3 regions of the Neobacillus sp. D3-1R genome follow, and region 2 is predicted to be linked to each of the others. Evidence: predicted binding sites of a transcription regulator. Region 2 holds the regulator's gene; each other region holds the start of a gene.
What was found. Region 2 encodes Rex, which represses fermentation and respiration genes when NADH is low (regulators of the CRP and FNR family bind a similar motif). Its sites were predicted from a motif close to TTGTGAAATATTTCACAA; they were not measured.
Positions count from the first base shown of each region.

Region 1: a site for Rex is predicted at 4,153-4,170, ahead of ACSBPO_RS21650 (cytochrome C). Genes of this name have one in related genera too.
Region 3: a site for Rex is predicted at 4,751-4,768, ahead of ACSBPO_RS02565 (DoxX family membrane protein). Genes of this name have one in related genera too.

Region 1 is NZ_CP197471.1:4,320,256-4,326,437, reverse strand. It holds gene nosD (nitrous oxide reductase family maturation protein NosD) at 1-782, opposite strand, end outside; gene ACSBPO_RS21660 (hypothetical protein) at 779-1,345, opposite strand; gene nosZ (Sec-dependent nitrous-oxide reductase) at 1,621-3,492, opposite strand; gene ACSBPO_RS21650 (cytochrome C) at 3,537-3,983, opposite strand; gene ACSBPO_RS21645 (Crp/Fnr family transcriptional regulator) at 4,230-4,973, shown strand; gene ACSBPO_RS21640 (NERD domain-containing protein) at 5,367-6,182, shown strand, end outside.
Region 2 is NZ_CP197471.1:44,778-50,959, forward strand. It holds gene ACSBPO_RS00280 (ABC-F family ATP-binding cassette domain-containing protein) at 1-587, opposite strand, end outside; gene moaC (cyclic pyranopterin monophosphate synthase MoaC) at 729-1,223, shown strand; gene ACSBPO_RS00290 (redox-sensing transcriptional repressor Rex) at 1,261-1,911, shown strand; gene ACSBPO_RS00295 (YdiK family protein) at 1,934-2,137, opposite strand; gene ACSBPO_RS00300 (CPBP family intramembrane glutamic endopeptidase) at 2,156-2,890, opposite strand; gene groES (co-chaperone GroES) at 3,202-3,486, shown strand; gene groL (chaperonin GroEL) at 3,541-5,172, shown strand; gene ACSBPO_RS00315 (hypothetical protein) at 5,402-5,611, shown strand.
Region 3 is NZ_CP197471.1:510,710-516,891, forward strand. It holds gene ACSBPO_RS02540 (UvrB/UvrC motif-containing protein) at 1-156, opposite strand, end outside; gene ACSBPO_RS02545 (S66 family peptidase) at 280-1,293, shown strand; gene ACSBPO_RS02550 (LapA family protein) at 1,509-1,832, shown strand; gene ACSBPO_RS02555 (DMT family transporter) at 2,114-3,031, shown strand; gene ACSBPO_RS02560 (asparaginase) at 3,084-4,106, shown strand; gene ACSBPO_RS02565 (DoxX family membrane protein) at 4,160-4,669, opposite strand; gene ACSBPO_RS02570 (LemA family protein) at 5,348-5,929, shown strand; gene ACSBPO_RS02575 (TPM domain-containing protein) at 5,926-6,182, shown strand, end outside.

The DNA of each region.
Region 1 (6,182 bases), 370 kb from region 2:
TCAACGGTAATATCATTAGCTGATAGCAATAATAATCCAAAGGAGCGATGGCCGTAATTAAATAGGAATTTATTATTTTTTAACGTAATAGAGTTCGAATTCATAATGGCTGCTCCGCCTGTATTCATCGTAAACGTGTTGCCAATAAAGTGGTTGTCATTGGAGTACATATAATGCAGTCCATATCTAGTCTTCGAGATGGTGTTGTCAATGGCCGTATTTCCATCTCCGTAATCAAAAAACATGCCATCTCTCGTGCCTTCAATATTGTTATTTTCTAGTACATTGTCATTGGCATAATAGATGTGAAATCCGTTCCCCTGGGCAGCAATTTCACCTTTACCCATTCCTTTAATGTCGGTGTAGCGGATCGTATTATGATGCGCCTGGCTTAAATAAATTCCATGGAAGGAATCGCGGACAATGATGTGCTCGATGGTGTTTCCATTCGAGTGAACTTTAATCGCCGCGAATTCTTCGGGGGAATTCCGATTCATAGAGCTGTCAATGACAGTTAAGTGGCTAATTTTCACACCTGGTGCTGTAATTGAGATAACATTCCCAGTTTTGTCGCCTTTAATAATCGTCTTATCAGTGCCTATGATTTCAATCGGTTTATCAATCGTGATATTTCCTTCATACGTTCTGCTCTCCAGCTTTAATATGTCCCCTGCTTTTAAAGTATTAATTTTTTCTTGAAGCTCGCTGGCAGCATGGCTCGTTGATGGAAAAAACATGATGATAAAAGGGACGATGAAAAGGAAGAGCTTCACATGTTTCATTTTTTTCGATCCTTCCATAACGGAATTAATAGTAAAACAAAAGCAGCAATGACCAGAAAGGCACCCATTTCCACGGTACTATAGGTCACAAAATTGGCTAACGTATTTTCTCCGATAATCGGTGGTATAAATGGGTCAATTTTAATTGGAGCTTGTGGGCTTAAGTTCGTACCGAAATTTTTTAACCATCGATGCAGATCATATACGCCAAGAGCTCCACCTAACACAAATAAACCAATTAATCCATATAAGATGCTTTTTTTTCGTAAAATGGCGGTAATAGCCGTAATCGCAGCTAAACCTCCGATAAGATAGTTCAAATAGTTTAACTCTGGAAAGTTTTCTTCACTGAAATTGGCCATCCCAATGTAATGGTTTAAACCATTCACGATATCAATTTGACCTTCTAAATGATCAGGAAAAACAATGATGTTTAAACCTTCAGGATATTGGGGTGCAATAAATTTCATCGCCCACCAAGGAAAAAATAAACTTGCGACAATTAAACCTGCTGCAATCAAGATTAGAATACTAGATGTAACCGATAATTTTTTATCATTCAAAATAACCACACCTTTCCGAACAGTGGACCAATGTCACGCTGTCTAAATGTTCGTGTCGTCAGGTTGGCGGCGGCACTAAGTTTTTTTCTTATACCTAGATTACTAACTAAACGATTAATCAAGGTAAATAGGTTATAGTTGTGACTTAAGGCTGAAGCTATAAGAAAAAGAACTTTCTTTTTCAACCTTAATAACTACCTAAACAATTTGTATAGGTTAGTAACTATTCAAAAAGGAAGGGGGGTATCGTTCGAAATGATACCCACCACCTTTTTTTATTTTTTAGGCTTAACTAGGAAGTAGCCTGTCATTTCTTGGTGTAATGCTGAACAGAAATTTGTACAGTATAGCGGGTAGGTACCAACTTTATTTGCTGTAAATTCAAGGGTATTGGTTTGACCTGGTTGAACCTCCATGTTTAGGTTGTAACCATTGATAGCAAATCCATGGGTAATATCCTGGTCAAAGTCAATATTGGTTAAGTGAATGAATACTTTATCTCCTTCATTAACTTCAATGGTATCTGGACGTTTTGCTTTTGCATCAAAGATGAATTTTGAACGCATCGCAATACCGTAAACGTGAACCTCATTGCCTTTACGAACAATTTTTGTATCATCCTGTTTGTATACAGCGTCTGGATTCTTTTCATCTTTTGGATAAACGGTAATCGTCTTAATTTTGTCAGCCTTAATCATTTGCGCATAGTGTGGCTCTGGGTTAACTGGAGCAGATTGAACGACTTCCATTTTTCCGCTGATATCAATTAATTGCATAGATTCTGGATGAGAAGGGCCTACAGATAAATAGCTATCTTTCGCAATTTTGTTTAATGCCACTAACCATTTACCATCTGGAGCAACAGTGTCGCCTTCAGCTGCTACAGAGTGACCTGGTGAATATTGAACAGGCACACGGTCTAATGTTTCACCTGTGTTCGGATCCCATTTGACAATTTCGGATGAAATGAACATCGTTGTATAGGCCATACCTTTTTCATCAAACTGTGTATGAAGAGGCCCAAGGGCATTTTCAGGGTTAACTTCTCTTTCCATAACAGATTCATACTTTAAGATTGGAATCCCATTACGTTCGCCCGCGAAATCTTTGTTTTCAACCGCTTTGAAGGCTTTTTCAAAAGAGAAGACCGTCATTGTTGGTGCTAGTTTTCCGGAAGCGATGAAGCGTGTTCCATCTGGAGTTACGTCTACACCGTGTGGTGATTTTGCAACTGGTACTAAGTAAATTCCACCTTTTTGCTTTTCAGGGAAAATCATTTTTTGGCCAGTTACAGTGTCGTACTTACCATCTGCAACCATTTTCTCAAGCTCTTTCCAGTTGAAAAGAACGATAAAGTCACGGTCAGCTTGTGATGCGTTGATTTCTAGGTTTGTTGTCGCTTCTTCTGTGTTGTAAGTTGTCATGACAGCCCAGTCACCAGACATCTTTTTACCAGCATCAGATAAGTCATAGGACCAAGGTGGAAGTGCCACTTGATAGGCAATACTTAGCTTTTCTGTCTTTTCATCAAAAGTAACCGCAGACATAACGCCACGATACTTGCTGCTATAGTCATCTAAAGGTGCATATTCTTGGCCAACTGGTACCGCAAAGCGTGTTGGTAAGAACATGTACTCAGTATTCTGTGTAACGAATGCAGCACAGTGTGGACCGCTTGTGTTTGGTACTCTAATAATGTCACGTGTTGTAAATGTTTCTAAATTCATCACGGCTGCACGGCTATTCCCTACATCCGTTGCAAACATGTACTTACCATCATAATCACCATTTGTTTCTGAAAAAGCAGGATGGTGAAGGTCACCCCATGTATAATCACCCATCATTTCTTTCGAGTGTTTATCAAATCCGTACCCCGTTGCGGAGTCTGGTGAAAATACTGGAATGGTTCGAATGTGACGCATGGACGGAACACCGTAAATGAACATTTGACCTGAGTGACCGCCTGATGCAAATAAATAATAGTCATCTTTTTCGCCGAATGGCACATACACCTTTTCTGCATTGCTTTTGTTCGAGTTATCCTTTGCAGCCTCACCTTTTGGTCCTGGGGAGAAATCTGCGAAGAATACGGTTGCTGCCATTAGCCCGGCCACTAAACCGGATGCTGCAGGAATCCATTTCTTCATTAAACAAGCACCACCTTCATTAATTTTTTATGGTAAAAATAGGGTTACTTAGATGCAGCTTCTTTTAATAGGTCCAACACTTGAGTGATTTCATCATCAGTCAGTGGGTTACCACCAATAACACCTGACATTACAGCGGATGTTGGTTGCTTTAAAAATTCGTTGATTGGCTTACCATGTTTACCTTCTACGTTGTTAAACGCTTGAGAGAGGTCAGGACCTACGGCACCACCTTTAATATTTAAGGCTCCAACAGAGTGGCACTGTAAGCAGCCTTTTGCCGCTAAGATTCCGCCATCGGTAGAAACCTCTGTTGCTTCTTCGGTGTCTTTATTTTCAGATTCAGCTTCGTTTTCGGTGGCTTGTGTTGTATCGGGTGAAGCTACCTTTTGGTCATTGCTAGATTGACCGCCAATTACTTCAAAGCCGATATATCCTAGGCCTAACCCCAACAATGCACTGATGACAAATTGAATAATCGCCTTTTGCACTTTTTTCCCTCCTGTAATTAGAATTACACTATTATCCTAATGGGTAGAGGGGTTGAGAAAATGTGATTATTGTCACGTTTGTGGAGGTGTTTGTGAAGATTCTGTGTGCCTTCTGTGAAGAAACTGTGAAGAGCTAATTTTTTGGGGGATTTAGCTTTATTTGTATATTTTGTGAACAATATCACTACATAATTGAAAGATGTCCGTTACTATTTTTATAAGGGTATCAGTAACGGAGGTGGAGATATGGGTCAGTTAGAGCGCATTAGTCCGCATTTATCAATGATTCCATTTGCAGAAATGGAGCCTTTTATGAGAAAGATCGAGATTTTTAAGAACTTGCCAACTAGTGTTTTGGCTGGAATCGTCAAGAGGACACAACGGTTTGAATATAAAAAAGGCCAGCGGATTATTGTAGAAGAATCGAAGGCAGAAGGAGTCTTTTTCATCTTAGCTGGTTCCGTAAAGTTAACAAAACAAAATGAACATGGAAATGAAATTATCGTCTGTATTAAAAAGCGTGGCGATATTTTTGCAGAGGCTTGCTTGTTCAATCAAAAGAATAACTGTTATCCTGCGACCGCCGTCATGCTTGAAGACGGGGAAATTGTTTTTTTAAACAAAAGAGAATTAGAAAATGAACTATTAAGCCAACCGGAACTGGCGATTGAGATGATTCGTTATATGAGCGAGCAGCTGCAGGATTTCACTTCTACGTTAAGGGACATTGCCTTGTTGGACGTGTATACCAAAACGGTCCGAACATTGGAAAAGCTGGCAGAGAAATTTAGGGGCGAAGGATATACACGCCACAATATTGAAATTCCATTGAATGTCCAGGAATTTGCCACCGTGGTAGGGGTATCACGCGAGAGTATTAGTAGAGTGTTTTCGAAGCTAAAGAAGGACGGTTTAATCGATTTACGCGAACGAAAGATTATTATTTTAGATTGGTGCCTGTTTTGTGCGTTGATTAAGCCGGGGTATTGATTTGATAGTTAGGGGATGGGAGAGTGACCTGGGGGGGTTGCTCTTTTTTTTGTTTGGGGCGGGGAGGTGGTGGGTGATTAATTTACAGTTTTATCTAGAGTTGTGACAAAGTCGGAAACATCCCTAATTTATACGGATAACTGGCTAAAAAAGTCGGATAACTTGTCCAGAAAGTCGGATACCTCGGTGACAAAGTCGGAAACACGGCAAAAAAATCAATTTACAGAGTGGAGAGATGAAAACATAGTTAAAAACACCAGGTAATTTGTACTTCGAATACACACTGAATGTGTGAAAGTCGTAAAATTGTCACTTTTTTAAGCAGTTACTGATAGGAAAGCGACCACTTTTTATGGAAACTCTACTAAAACTAAAAAAGAGGTGATTGTCTTTATGTCTTTGTTTTTAAAAGAGAGGTTAATTCCGCTCAAAATACTGTTACTAGAGGTAATATTAAGGAGATTACCGCTGAATCATCCTAAAAGAAGTTTGATAGAAAAAGAACTCTATCGGCGGAAGGCGGGATGGTGGGGAGAAAATGAAGTAGATAAGAAATTAAAGCTCATGAACCACGATAAGTATTTTATTCTTGCTGATCTTCGTCTACCAAATGGCGATACTTTTTTTCAAATTGATACATTATTACTTACGACGAGGTTCGCCCTTATTATTGAAGCGAAGACCATTTCTGGTACCCTGTATTTCGACCTTGATAACCATCAGCTTATTCGGAAAAATAACGATGGTACTACTGAAGGTTTTGGCGACCCTGTTTCCCAAGCTAGATTCCACCAACAACAATTAAGAGAGTGGCTCCTAAAACACAAACTCCCCCTATTCCCAATTGATTTCCTCATAATTATCACCAATCCAAGTACTATTTTTCACCTAACACCTCCGGGACATCCTTTTGCGAAAAAAATCCAAAGTATTTCTGGGCTAACTTGGGAAATTGATAAACTCGAAGATTTTTACCAAAAAGAGGTAATCAGCGAAAAGGAAATTCGTAAAATAGGTAAAGCCCTTATCAAAGATCATACCCCTTTAACCTCTGAAATTCTCCAACAATATGATATTTCCAAGTCAGAACTATTAACAGGTGTCCAATGCCCAGACTGTCAGTCACTTCCGTTAACCTATCATAGAGGGAAATGGCATTGCCCGAATTGTAAGGGCGCCTTCAAAGATGCTCACCTGCCAGCTCTTCAA
Region 2 (6,182 bases):
TGGTTAGTAGGCTCGTCCAATATTAAAATATCAGGCTTTGTTAAAAGTAGCTTCCCTAAGGCAAGTCTTGTTTTTTGCCCTCCACTTAAGGTAGCTATTTTGGTGCTATAGTCGAAGGTCTGGAAGTTCAATCCATGAAGAACAGAACGAATATCTGCCTCGTATTGATAACCACCGGATTCCTTAAATTTAACCTGAAGGATATCATATTCCTTTAAAACACGTTCATATTGAAGAGAATCTTCTAAAACAGAAGGGTCGGACATTTTTTCCTCAAGAAGGCGCAGTTCTTTTTCCATTCGTTGTAATGGTATAAAGACTGTCAGCATTTCTTCCCATATGGAGAGACTGGATTCTAGTCCAGTATTTTGAGCGAGGTAACCAATGGTTACTTCTTTTGGTTTTATAATATCTCCAGAATCAAAGCTCATTTGACCAGAGATGATTTTTAAAAGAGTCGATTTACCCGCACCGTTTCGTCCAACAAGGGCTACCCGATCTCGAGTTTGAATTTCTAGCTTTATATTCGATAAAATAGTTTCAGCACCAAAATGTTTTGATAGTTGATTTACTTGTAATAAAATCATCATTATTCACCTCTTACCTACACCAAGTGTATCCTAATCTGATGGTATCGGCAATCATCAGTAATATATGTGAAGAAAATTACAATCGTCTTAACAAGTAGGATAAAAATGGTGTATATTAAATGAGAGAGGAGCTATCAAATGGCAGAATTTACGCATTTTAATGAAGAAGGCCGAGCAAAAATGGTAGATGTCAGTAATAAGCCAGAGACCGTGCGAACGGCTGTTGCTCAATCTAGTATTCGATTAAATAAAGAGATTTATGAAAGAATTACCAATCAGACCATGAAAAAGGGAGACGTCTTAGCTGTCGCACAAGTAGCAGCCGTCATGGCTTGCAAAAAGACATGGGACATTATTCCGATGTGTCATCCGATACCGCTGACAGGAATTGATTTAACTTTTTCTTGGGAAGCCGTGGAAGATGATTATATATTACATATTTATGCTACTGTTAAAACCAAAGGAAATACGGGAGTGGAGATGGAAGCGCTCACAGCTGCATCCGTTTGTGCCTTAACCGTTTATGATATGTGCAAAGCGGTGGATAAAGGGATGGTCATTGGACCAACCTTCCTTGTCGAAAAAACAGGCGGCAAAAATGGTGACTTTAAGAGGATTGAACCAGTTAAATAAACGTTATAAATAGTCAAGGTAGGGGATGGGATGGTAAATGAATAATGAAACGATGAAGATACCACAAGCGACGGCAAAGAGATTGCCGTTATATTATCGATTTTTAAAAAATTTACATTCATCTGGAAAGCAGCGTGTTTCTTCAGCTGAACTTAGTGAGGCGGTAAAAGTTGATTCCGCAACGATTCGAAGAGACTTTTCGTACTTTGGTGCCTTGGGGAAAAAGGGCTATGGATATAATGTTAATTACTTATTATCTTTTTTCTCAAAAACCTTGGACCAAGATGAATTAACCAAAGTGGCTCTCATAGGTGTTGGAAACCTGGGAACAGCTTTTTTAAACTACAATTTTTTAAAAAATAATAATACTAAAATTGAACTTGCGTTTGATGTAGATAAAGGAAAAGTGGGGACAACCATCGGAGATGTCAAGGTATATCATATGGATGAACTTGAGGAAATCATCGTAAAGTCAGACATTCAAGTAGCCATTCTTACGGTCCCAGCTCCTGTTGCCCAAAGTATTACCGATAAACTCGTTAACGCAAATGTAAAAGGAATATTAAATTTTACACCAGCACGATTAGATGTACCGAATTCTATTCGGGTACACCATATTGATTTAGCAGTCGAACTACAATCGTTAATCTATTTCTTAAAACATTACTCGACAGATGAAGAGGAATAAAAAATGAGTCCATTAGGCGGACTCATTTTTTTTTGAATGTTTTTTTGAGTTTGTAATGGATGGCGATCATTTTTATCCCTGATCCTACGTCAAATGTAGCAAGAATGACTAATAGATAAGAGAAAAAGCCCCAGCCATCCTCTTGGACATTTTGAATAGCAAAATACGTAAATAAACTACCTAGCAAAATATATAGGATGCCGGAGCCAAAAGGTGAATATCTCATAAAATCCTCCAAATCATTTTAAAAAAATGAAATAAAGCTTTGAACTTTTTCCGCTTCTTGTATCATTTTTTCGATATCTTCTTTGAAAACAGATTGAATTAACACAACAAATGTATTCATGGCTACATGGGCAAACATGGGAACCCAGATTCGTTTCGTCTTTACATATAGGAAGGCAAAGGTAAAGCCCATAGCCGAGTAAAGCAGTGTATGTTCAGGCTCTGTGTGGGCTAATGCAAAGATAACCGAGCTGATAAGGGCAGATAGGAAAAAATTAAAACGTTTGTAAAGTGAACCAAAGATGATTTTTCGAAAGACGATTTCCTCTAAAATAGGTCCTAATACGGAACTAACAATAATCACAAGAGGGAACGTTTCAATAATCTTAATAATTTGTTTCGTGTTTTCCGAACCCATTTTAATTCCAAGCATATTTTCAATATTTGCAGCAAGCGATTGTGAAATTAGGGCTAAGAAAATACCGATGAAAGCCCAAAGCAAGGACCTTTGAAATGACATCGTATGGCTTCTATCTAATTGATCGGATTTCATTTCTTTTCTTAAAATAAAAAGTACAATCAGTGTCGTGATAGAAAAACTAATGAGGAGCCAATAAGATACATAAACCATTTTCCAGTTGGCAGGGGTATTTCCTAAAAATTTTCCTGTTAGTGTGAGGAGCGGAATCCCTAAAACACTGGAAAATTGCATGCCGATGTAGACAATGATGATAATCCAATATTCTTTTTTCAACGGTTTGATCTCCTTTACTTCTACTCTACAATTACATTTTACGCATAAAAGACCGTTTGTATCAATTAGAACTACTTCATTTCATCATAATCAAGAATAAAAGAAAAGACACAGGCTTATACTTATATAGTTGTGTCTAGAATAGGCATAGAAACCTTGTCTAATTTCGTCGAGATTTTCTTTTGAAAATTTTATGCATGATACTTGCAAAACAAATGAAGATTCATTAATATATAAAATGTGTTAGCACTCATGACTAGAGAGTGCTAATAAATTAAAAATTACATAATTTATTGAGGAGGTTATTTTTAATGTTAAAGCCACTAGGAGATCGCATTGTCATTGAGCTTGTTGAGGCAGAAGAAAAAACTGCAAGCGGTATTCTTTTACCGGATTCTGCGAAAGAGAAGCCTCAGGAAGCAAAGGTTGTTGCTGTAGGTACTGGCCGAGTTCTTGAGAATGGTGAGCGTGTTGCGTTAGAGGTTTCAGTTGGAGACCGCATTATCTTCTCAAAATATGCTGGTACAGAAGTTAAGTATCAAGGTACTGAATACTTGATTATCCGTGAAAACGATATTCTTGCTATTGTAGGTTAATAAATACCACTGAGATTTCATAATAGACATTAAAAAATCAGGGAGGTTTTACTAATGGCAAAAGAAATTAAATTTAGTGAAGAAGCACGTCGCGCGATGTTACGCGGGGTTGACGCTCTTGCAGATACAGTAAAAGTTACTTTAGGACCAAAAGGTCGTAACGTTGTTCTTGAAAAGAAATTCGGTTCTCCACTTATCACTAATGATGGTGTAACAATCGCTAAAGAAATCGAATTAGAAGATGCATTCGAAAACATGGGTGCTAAGCTTGTTGCTGAAGTTGCAAGCAAAACAAATGATGTTGCTGGGGACGGAACTACAACAGCAACTGTTTTAGCTCAAGCGATGATTCGTGAAGGTTTGAAAAACGTTACTGCTGGTGCGAACCCAATGGGTATCCGTAAAGGTATCGAAAAAGCAGTTGAGGCAGCTGTTAATGAATTAAAAGAAATTTCTAAACCAATTGAGAACAAAGCTTCTATCGCTCAAGTTGCAGCTATCTCTTCTGCTGATGAAGAAGTAGGTCAATTAATCGCAGAAGCAATGGAACGCGTTGGTAACGACGGTGTTATCACAATCGAAGAGTCTAAAGGCTTCACAACTGAATTAGATGTAGTAGAAGGTATGCAATTTGATCGTGGATACGCTTCTCCATACATGGTAACTGATTCTGATAAAATGGAAGCTGTTTTAGACAATCCATATATCTTAATTACAGATAAGAAGATTTCTAGCATTCAAGAAATCCTGCCAGTTCTTGAGCAAGTAGTACAACAAGGTAAACCATTATTACTAGTTGCTGAAGACGTAGAAGGTGAAGCACTTGCTACTTTAGTAGTAAACAAGCTTCGTGGAACATTCAATGCTGTAGCTGTTAAAGCTCCTGGCTTTGGTGACCGTCGTAAAGCAATGCTTGAAGATATCGCTGCATTAACTGGCGGTGAAGTGATCACTGAAGAGTTAGGCCGTGACCTTAAGTCTGCAACAATCGCTTCTTTAGGACGCGCTTCTAAAGTGGTTGTAACGAAAGAAAACACAACAATTGTTGAAGGTGCTGGTGAGCCGGCAGCTATCTCTGCTCGTGTAAACCAAATCCGTGTTCAATTAGAAGAAACAACTTCTGAATTTGACCGTGAAAAATTACAAGAACGCCTTGCTAAATTAGCAGGTGGAGTAGCGGTAATCAAAGTTGGAGCTGCTACTGAAACAGAATTAAAAGAACGCAAACTTCGCATTGAAGATGCTCTAAACTCAACTCGTGCTGCAGTTGAAGAAGGTATCGTATCTGGTGGTGGGGTTGCTCTTCTAAACGTATACAGCAAAGTTGCTCAATTACAAGCTGAAGGCGACGTAGCTACAGGTATCAATATCGTACTTCGTGCAATGGAAGAACCAGTTCGCACAATTGCTCACAATGCAGGTCTAGAAGGATCTGTTATCGTTGATCGCTTAAAGCGTGAAGAAGTTGGAACAGGCTTCAACGCTGCTACTGGCGAGTGGGTAAACATGATCGAAGCTGGTATCGTTGACCCAACTAAAGTAACTCGTTCTGCATTACAAAACGCTGCATCCGTTGCTGCAATGTTCTTAACAACTGAAGCAGTTGTGGCTGACAAGCCAGAACCAGCTGGTCAAGGCGGCATGCCTGACATGAGCGGCATGGGTGGAATGGGCGGCATGATGTAGGCTTTAAGCCTTCATCTTGAGAAATAGTTAATACTGTTTTTCACTCATTTTGTGAACTAGTCATGTAAATGATTTTTGTCTAAAGTATAGACTACTTCCTAATTACAAGGAGGTAGTCTTTTTATGTTGTTAAAATTTGCTTTTCAAGACTTTTTGGATGACAGGCGTTTCAAGAACACAACCAAGACAAACATAAGAAATTACTAGTGCATTGATAACAGGTAGTAATGTGAAAGACATTAATTACAGTCACATTAAACAATATTTATGGGAGAGCCAAGAGAAAGGGAATCAAGCGGGAACAATTAACACAAAACTTATGAGGATTAGGCCATTTCTAAACTACATGGTTGAAGGTGAAGTGTTTAAGAACAATCCAGCACACAAGGTAAAACGAGGAAAAGAAGACGTAAAGATTGATGGGTTTATTGATGAATAAAGGAAATAGGAAGAGGGAGTTTCAAAACCATATAGTTTAAGACTCCCTTTTTTCTTTAACACTCAAAAATGTAATGTTCCTTGTTGAATAAGGTTTTTTCCCCTAATAAAATTTTAGCATCGTAATATAAACAGAATTATCTAAGGTTTATTAATAAACCTTTTCATTCATTCCACCATTAAAGCATTATTTGTAAATGAATATGTTAAATTTTGTTGGTTTTGACTTAAGGTGTAAAAGGATCTAAGTCAACAAAAATAAGGTGTAGAAGCTCACAATAAACTTCGCTATTTTTTTACTATTTTCTAAAAAAATATACAAAATTCGACATATTTTTCATACTATTTAAATTAATCTTATTCTAGGGATAATTTTTAATGTTTAGGAGGTTTTCTAATGGATAATTTATTTCCAGTTTATAATGGCGATATAGCTGAGAGAATCCTTCAGTTTTTTTGGCTTGTGGATACTTCAAGTTCAGGAAAATATCATCATTAATTTTGGTGAGTCTCAAGTGAAGATTGTTATTAAATAAATCTATATTGTTGAAACACTGTCTTTGTGATGGAGT
Region 3 (6,182 bases), 470 kb from region 2:
TTTAGGGGAATGACCTTTAGAGTTTCTAAAATAGGATATCACTCTATTTCGAAGATTTTTGGCTTTCCCTACATATAGGATTTGATTCCGTGCATCCTTCATAAAATAAACTCCTGGGGAGGAAGGAAGACTTTTGGCTTTTTCTAAAAGTTTCATAATTGGCCCCCTGAGTAATAGTAACTTTCTATTATTCTATCATGACAAAGGATTATAGATTAGAAGGATTTCAATGGAAGATAACGAAATAGTATTCAAAATAAACTTGAAGGATGGGTGTAGATGATTCAATATCCTACTTTAAAAGAAGGAGCAACGATAGGAGTAACCGCTCCTTCATCTGGAGTGCCGGACGTGTTGCATGAGATGTTCAAGCAAGCATGTAATCGGATGGAATCAAAAGGATTCCATGTTGTATGTGGGGGAACAGTTTGGACACAAGAAAAGGCTAAATCGGCTCCAGCTAAGAAACGAGCGTCTGAATTTAATGAAATGATTCGGGATGGAAAAATCGATATGATTATTCCTCCATGGGGTGGGGAGCTTGCAGTTGAGATACTAGAAGATGTGGATTTTACTAGTTTGCCTGAAAAATGGGTTTTAGGGTATTCAGATACAAGCCTATTGTTATTAGCGATTACCTTACAAACAGGAATAGCCACTGCACATGGGACTAATTTTGCCGACCTAAGAGGGGAATATTCAGATGAAACGACTGCCATGTGGCAAGCTGTTTTATCAACGAAAGCGGGAGAGTCTATCGTTCAGCATTCTTCCGAAAAATATCAAAAGCAATGGAATCACAGTGACCCATCACCTTGTGTCTTTCATTTAACAGAACCAACCAGCTGGAAAGCGGTTTCTGAAAGTAAGGTAGATATGGAGGGGCGTTTACTAGGAGGATGTATCGATATTATCAGACATCTAATTGGTACACCGTATGGAAATGTTCAAAGATTTAGAGAGACATATTTCGACGGAGAACCAATGATTTGGTACTTAGAAAACTGTGAAATGAATACAGCTGATTTACGTAGGTCCTTAGTACAAATGAAGTTAGCGGGCTGGTTTGAAAATTGCTCGGGCATTATGTTTGGCAGAAGCAGTGCCAATGCGCCAATTGAAGGCTATACAGTTGAAGATGTATACAACGACCTTGCGGAGGAACTGCAAATCCCGATTATTTATGATATTGATTGTGGTCATCAACCTCCACAAATGACATTTGTGAATGGAGCCTACGCAGAAGTCCATGTTGAGAATGGAAAAGGGACAGTAAGACAGGTTTTTAAATGATTAATAAAAGGAGGGAGCAGCCCCTCCTTTTTAAAATTAATACGGCTCAGAAGCCTGGCACTTATGCTCTGCCAGTAAAAGGACTTCCTTCATTTTAATGGCTCGTCTATTTCTCTCTCCATAATCTGGGTCCCGCTGAGGTAGATGGTACTTTATTTTGTTAACATCCATAATATGTTACGATTAAATCAAAATCTAACATAAGGAGGTCCAACATGCGTTTTCAATGGAGTATGATTCTAGGACTTATTTTTTCATTAATAGTAGCTATCTTTGCGGTTGTCAATGTTTCTTCCGTTAAAGTGAATTACTTATTCGGATATACAGAAATCCCTCTGATTCTGATTATCATCGGCTCAGCTTTGCTGGGAGGATTAGTGGTGGGAATGTTCGGGATTTTGCGTCAGTATAAGCTTCAAAGGACGATCAAGAGACTCGAAAAAGAGATAGCTGAGTTACATTCAAAAAAATCAGTGGAACCAGAAATGAATCTGGAAAATGAGAATGCAACTGATAATCTTCTGCAAGATGAGAACTAACCCTTTTCAAAATGGAGAAGGGTTTTTTTAGTATTTAGGAGCTTGCAATATAGATAACTGTTAAAGGCACCTTTTTTATTGAGAAAGAGGGGCTTTTTTTCCTTTCTTTTCATTTTTTTCTCAGTCAAAAAATCTATTTACAACTATTCTCGCTGGTGATACGATTTTTTCAGAATGATCTTTTCGAGTAACGAAAAAACAAGATCACAAGTAATACATATTTTCTAACATCCAATCCTGCATGCAAAGACAGTATTTACATAATGAAAAGAGGAGATGTGATGGGCTCAGCAAACGTAGCCATATCCAATGGAAGGGCGAAAGGAATGGCTTTAGTCCTGACAGGAGCCTCTTTATGGGGAATATCAGGAACAGTCGCACAATATTTATTTCAGCAGCAAGGAATCAGTCCTGCTTGGATCGTGGTTGTCCGTTTATTATTTTCGGGAACGATCTTGCTCATAGCGGCTTCAAGTTCTAAGGGAAGTGTGGGCATATGGGAGATATGGAAAAATAAACGCGATGTTCTGAATCTTCTTTTGTTCAGTATTCTTGGAATGTTGGCCGTTCAGTACACCTTTTTTGAAGCTATCCGACAATCCAATGCGGCAACAGCAACAATTTTACAGTATCTTGCACCAATGATGATCTCTGTTTACTTAGCAATAAAAGCAAAACGATTGCCGAACTCGACGGAAATGGTCGCGGTAGTATTAGCGCTTGTTGGCACATTTCTACTTGTAACACAAGGGAATATTCATAGCCTATCGATTACAAGAACGGCATTGTTTTGGGGACTAATTTCAGCTTTAGCTCTTGCCTTTTATACACTAAATCCGATTCAGCTACTTGCAAAATATGGTTCCACAATTGTAATCGGGTGGGGGATGTTAATCGGAGGAATTAGCTTCAGTTTTGTTCATCCTCCATGGAGTTTCCAGGGTGAATGGTCATTAAGCTCGTTCTTTGGGGTAACATTTGTCGTCATCTTTGGAACCATTATTGCTTTTTATTGTTACTTAGAAAGTTTACATTACATCAGTGCAACAGAAACCAGCTTACTTGCCTGTATCGAACCTTTATCCGCTGCGATACTATCAGTCGTTTGGCTAAATGTAAGCTTCGGTCTTGCAGAATGGCTGGGAACAGGCTGTATTATTGGTACCATTATTATTTTATCACTTGTAAAAAATAAATAATCTTATCGTTTAGCCTAAGCAAACATTTCACAAAAATAGGGAGAGGGTTCTAATGAGTAAAGCTGTGTTAGTTTATCGTGGTGAATATTTAGAAAGTACACATGATGTTCATGTAGCCGTTGTGAATGCAGAAGGTGAATTGTTGTATTCTTATGGGGATCCCAATCGATTTACGTTTCCTCGTTCCTCAATGAAGCCATTTCAAGCAGTACCATTAGTTGAATCTGGAGCAGCTGAAGCATTTAACTATTCAGCTGCAGAAATTTCACTTAGCTGTGCGTCCCATAGTGGAGAACCATTCCACCGTGAAACTGTATTAGATATTCTGCACCGAGTAGGGCTTGAAGAAAATCATCTCCAATGTGGTACCCATATTCCAAGAGATATGGAAAGCTATCACCAGCTTATTCGTGAAGGAAAAGAGCTCTCACCTGTATTTAGTAATTGTTCAGGGAAACATTCGGGTATGTTAGCGACGACTGTATATATGAAGGAAGATGTAAATACATATCGAGAAGTAGCTCATCCGCATCAGCAAAGAATTTTAGAAGCAATTGAACAAGTCTGTGATTTTCCGAAAGAACAAATTCAAATTAGCGTGGATGGATGCGGTGTACCTGTTCACCAGCTTCCATTAAAAAATGTAGCGCTTGGTTTTGCTAGATTAGCCAAACCGGAGGCGTTTACAGAAGGTAAAAGAGCTCAAACGTTAAGTACAATTCGTGATTCAATGATCAAGCATCCAGAAATGGTCGGTGGGACGAAACGTTTTGATACTGATTTAATGAAGGTTTACAATGGCCGAATTGTCGCCAAGGCCGGTGCAGAAGCAGTCCAATGTCTAGCAGATCTAGAAACCGGAATTGGAATTGCCATTAAAGTGGAAGATGGAACGCCACGTGCAACGAGTGTCGTGACAATGGAAGTTTTAAAACAATTAGGAATCGGAAACGAAGAAATGTTTGCCGAGCTCGAAGAATATGTCCATGTACCAGTTTTAAATGCCAGACAGGATAAGATTGGTGTTGTAAAGGCTAACTTTCAATTAGAAAAAGCGATACAAGAAGGTAAATAATAGATAAAATATGCCAGGTCTAGGAATTTCTATGGACCTGGCATTTTTATTAGTTATGCGTTATTTTCAACCGCTTTTATGTTTTTGAAAATGGTTTTACGGATGTAAGGAACGACCCAACGGTCTAAACCGAATTGACCAGCGTTGACACCAGCGAATAGAATGATTGCTCCAAGGAATAAGTCAGTTGGGATATGAGATACAGTACCAGCTAAGAAGAAGGCAAAGTTCATCATTAAGCCGAAGAACATCGCTGCTGTTGTTAAGCATCCTAAGAGTAATCCTAAACCAACTAAGAATTCTCCAAGCGGAACAATAGTATTAAAGATATCAACATTCGGTAAAGCGAAGCCTTTTAAGAAGCTTACATACCAGCCATAAACTAGACCACCATCTGGACCTTTTACTGGATTTGCGACAGCATTTGCTAAATATCCAGAAGCGTCAAAACCTCCAGTAAGCTTATGCAAACCAGCTGTTAACCAAGAATATCCTAAATATAAACGAATGACTGCTAATAGACCTGCGGCAATTGTATTTTCTCTTAACCATTTCACTAACATGTGAAACATCTCCTTAGTAAAAAATGAATTAATAATGATTACACTGTAAATATAGCAAACTTTTATTTGTAAAAGTTAAGTTTGTGCAATCATTCACATATATGTAAAATCATTTTGAACAACTTATGAACGTTAATAATGTTGGGGTGTTGTTAATCTCAATTGATAGGTTAGGTAATGAAGCTGAAGCAGATCAGTGTTAGGAAAAGCAATTTATGAAGAACATATGTATAGTGAAACTGAAAAGATTTGTAATTCATTGAGCTTATGAAGAACAATTTTGGAAAGAAAGTGGTGAGAAGTGTTGTTCATCGGGCTTATGAAGAACAACTTTGCTGCTGAAATGGTAAGGATTGTTTTTCATTGGGCTTATGAAGAACAACTTTGCTGCTGAAACGGTAAGGTTTGTTTTTCATAGGACACACGATCCGTTATTTTGCAAAAACGATGGCTTTTTTAATGATTATCGGACTATGGTTCCGTTATCGTATCTAAAGTATGCCTTTTTCCGATGAAATATTGTGAATAACGGAACCTGAGTCCGATACACTAGGAAAAAACATCTATATAACCGGAATAACGGAACCTGTGTCCTATCCTTTAACATAGCCTTATCGAGTATCGGTAAAATGGAAAAATTAACTAACGTTTTATATACTAATATAAAGGAGTGTGGAAATGTTGAAAAAAGGATTGTTGGGAATTGGAGTTTTTGTGTTAGTAATTGTTATCATTGGCGGCATGTTAATGTCAAGTTATAACAACTTTGTGAGTTTGGAAGAGAATGTAGATCAATCTTATGCTCAAATTGAGAATCAGCTTCAAAGAAGACTGGATTTAATACCAAATCTCGTGAATACGGTTAAAGGATATGCTTCCCATGAAAAAGAAGTTATCGCCTCTATTTCAGATGCTCGTGCAAGATTAGCAGGTGCTAAAACAGTCGAAGAAGAAGCTACTGCAAATGCAGAACTATCGGGGGCATTAAGCCGATTGCTGGTAGTTGTTGAAAATTATCCAAATTTAAAAGCAGACCAGCAATTTACTCAATTAATGGATGAACTGTCAGGTACAGAAAATAGAATTGCCGTGGCTCGAAAGGATTATAATGATCAAGTTGCGGTCTATAACAAAAGAGTGAAACAATTTCCTGGAGTGATTATAGCTAATATCACTGGATTTGATGAAAAACAATATTTTAAAGCAGACCCTAAAGCAACTGAAGCACCAGAAGTGGACTTTGGAGGCAATGGTGGATGAGAATCAATAGGGTAGTCAGCTTTCTTCTAGTCGTTTCCTTTTTCCTTTTTGTAAACGGAAATGCACTTGCTAAGGAAATAACTATTCCAAATCCAGTTGGGGATATTTACGTCCAAGACTTTGCCAATGTATTAAGTGAAACCGAAAGAGCTGAGTTAAGAAACTGGGGCCGAGAGGTTGAAAATCGTACAACTGCACAAATTGCTGTACTGACAGTGGATTCAATTGAGGACTATTCTATCGAGGAATTTTC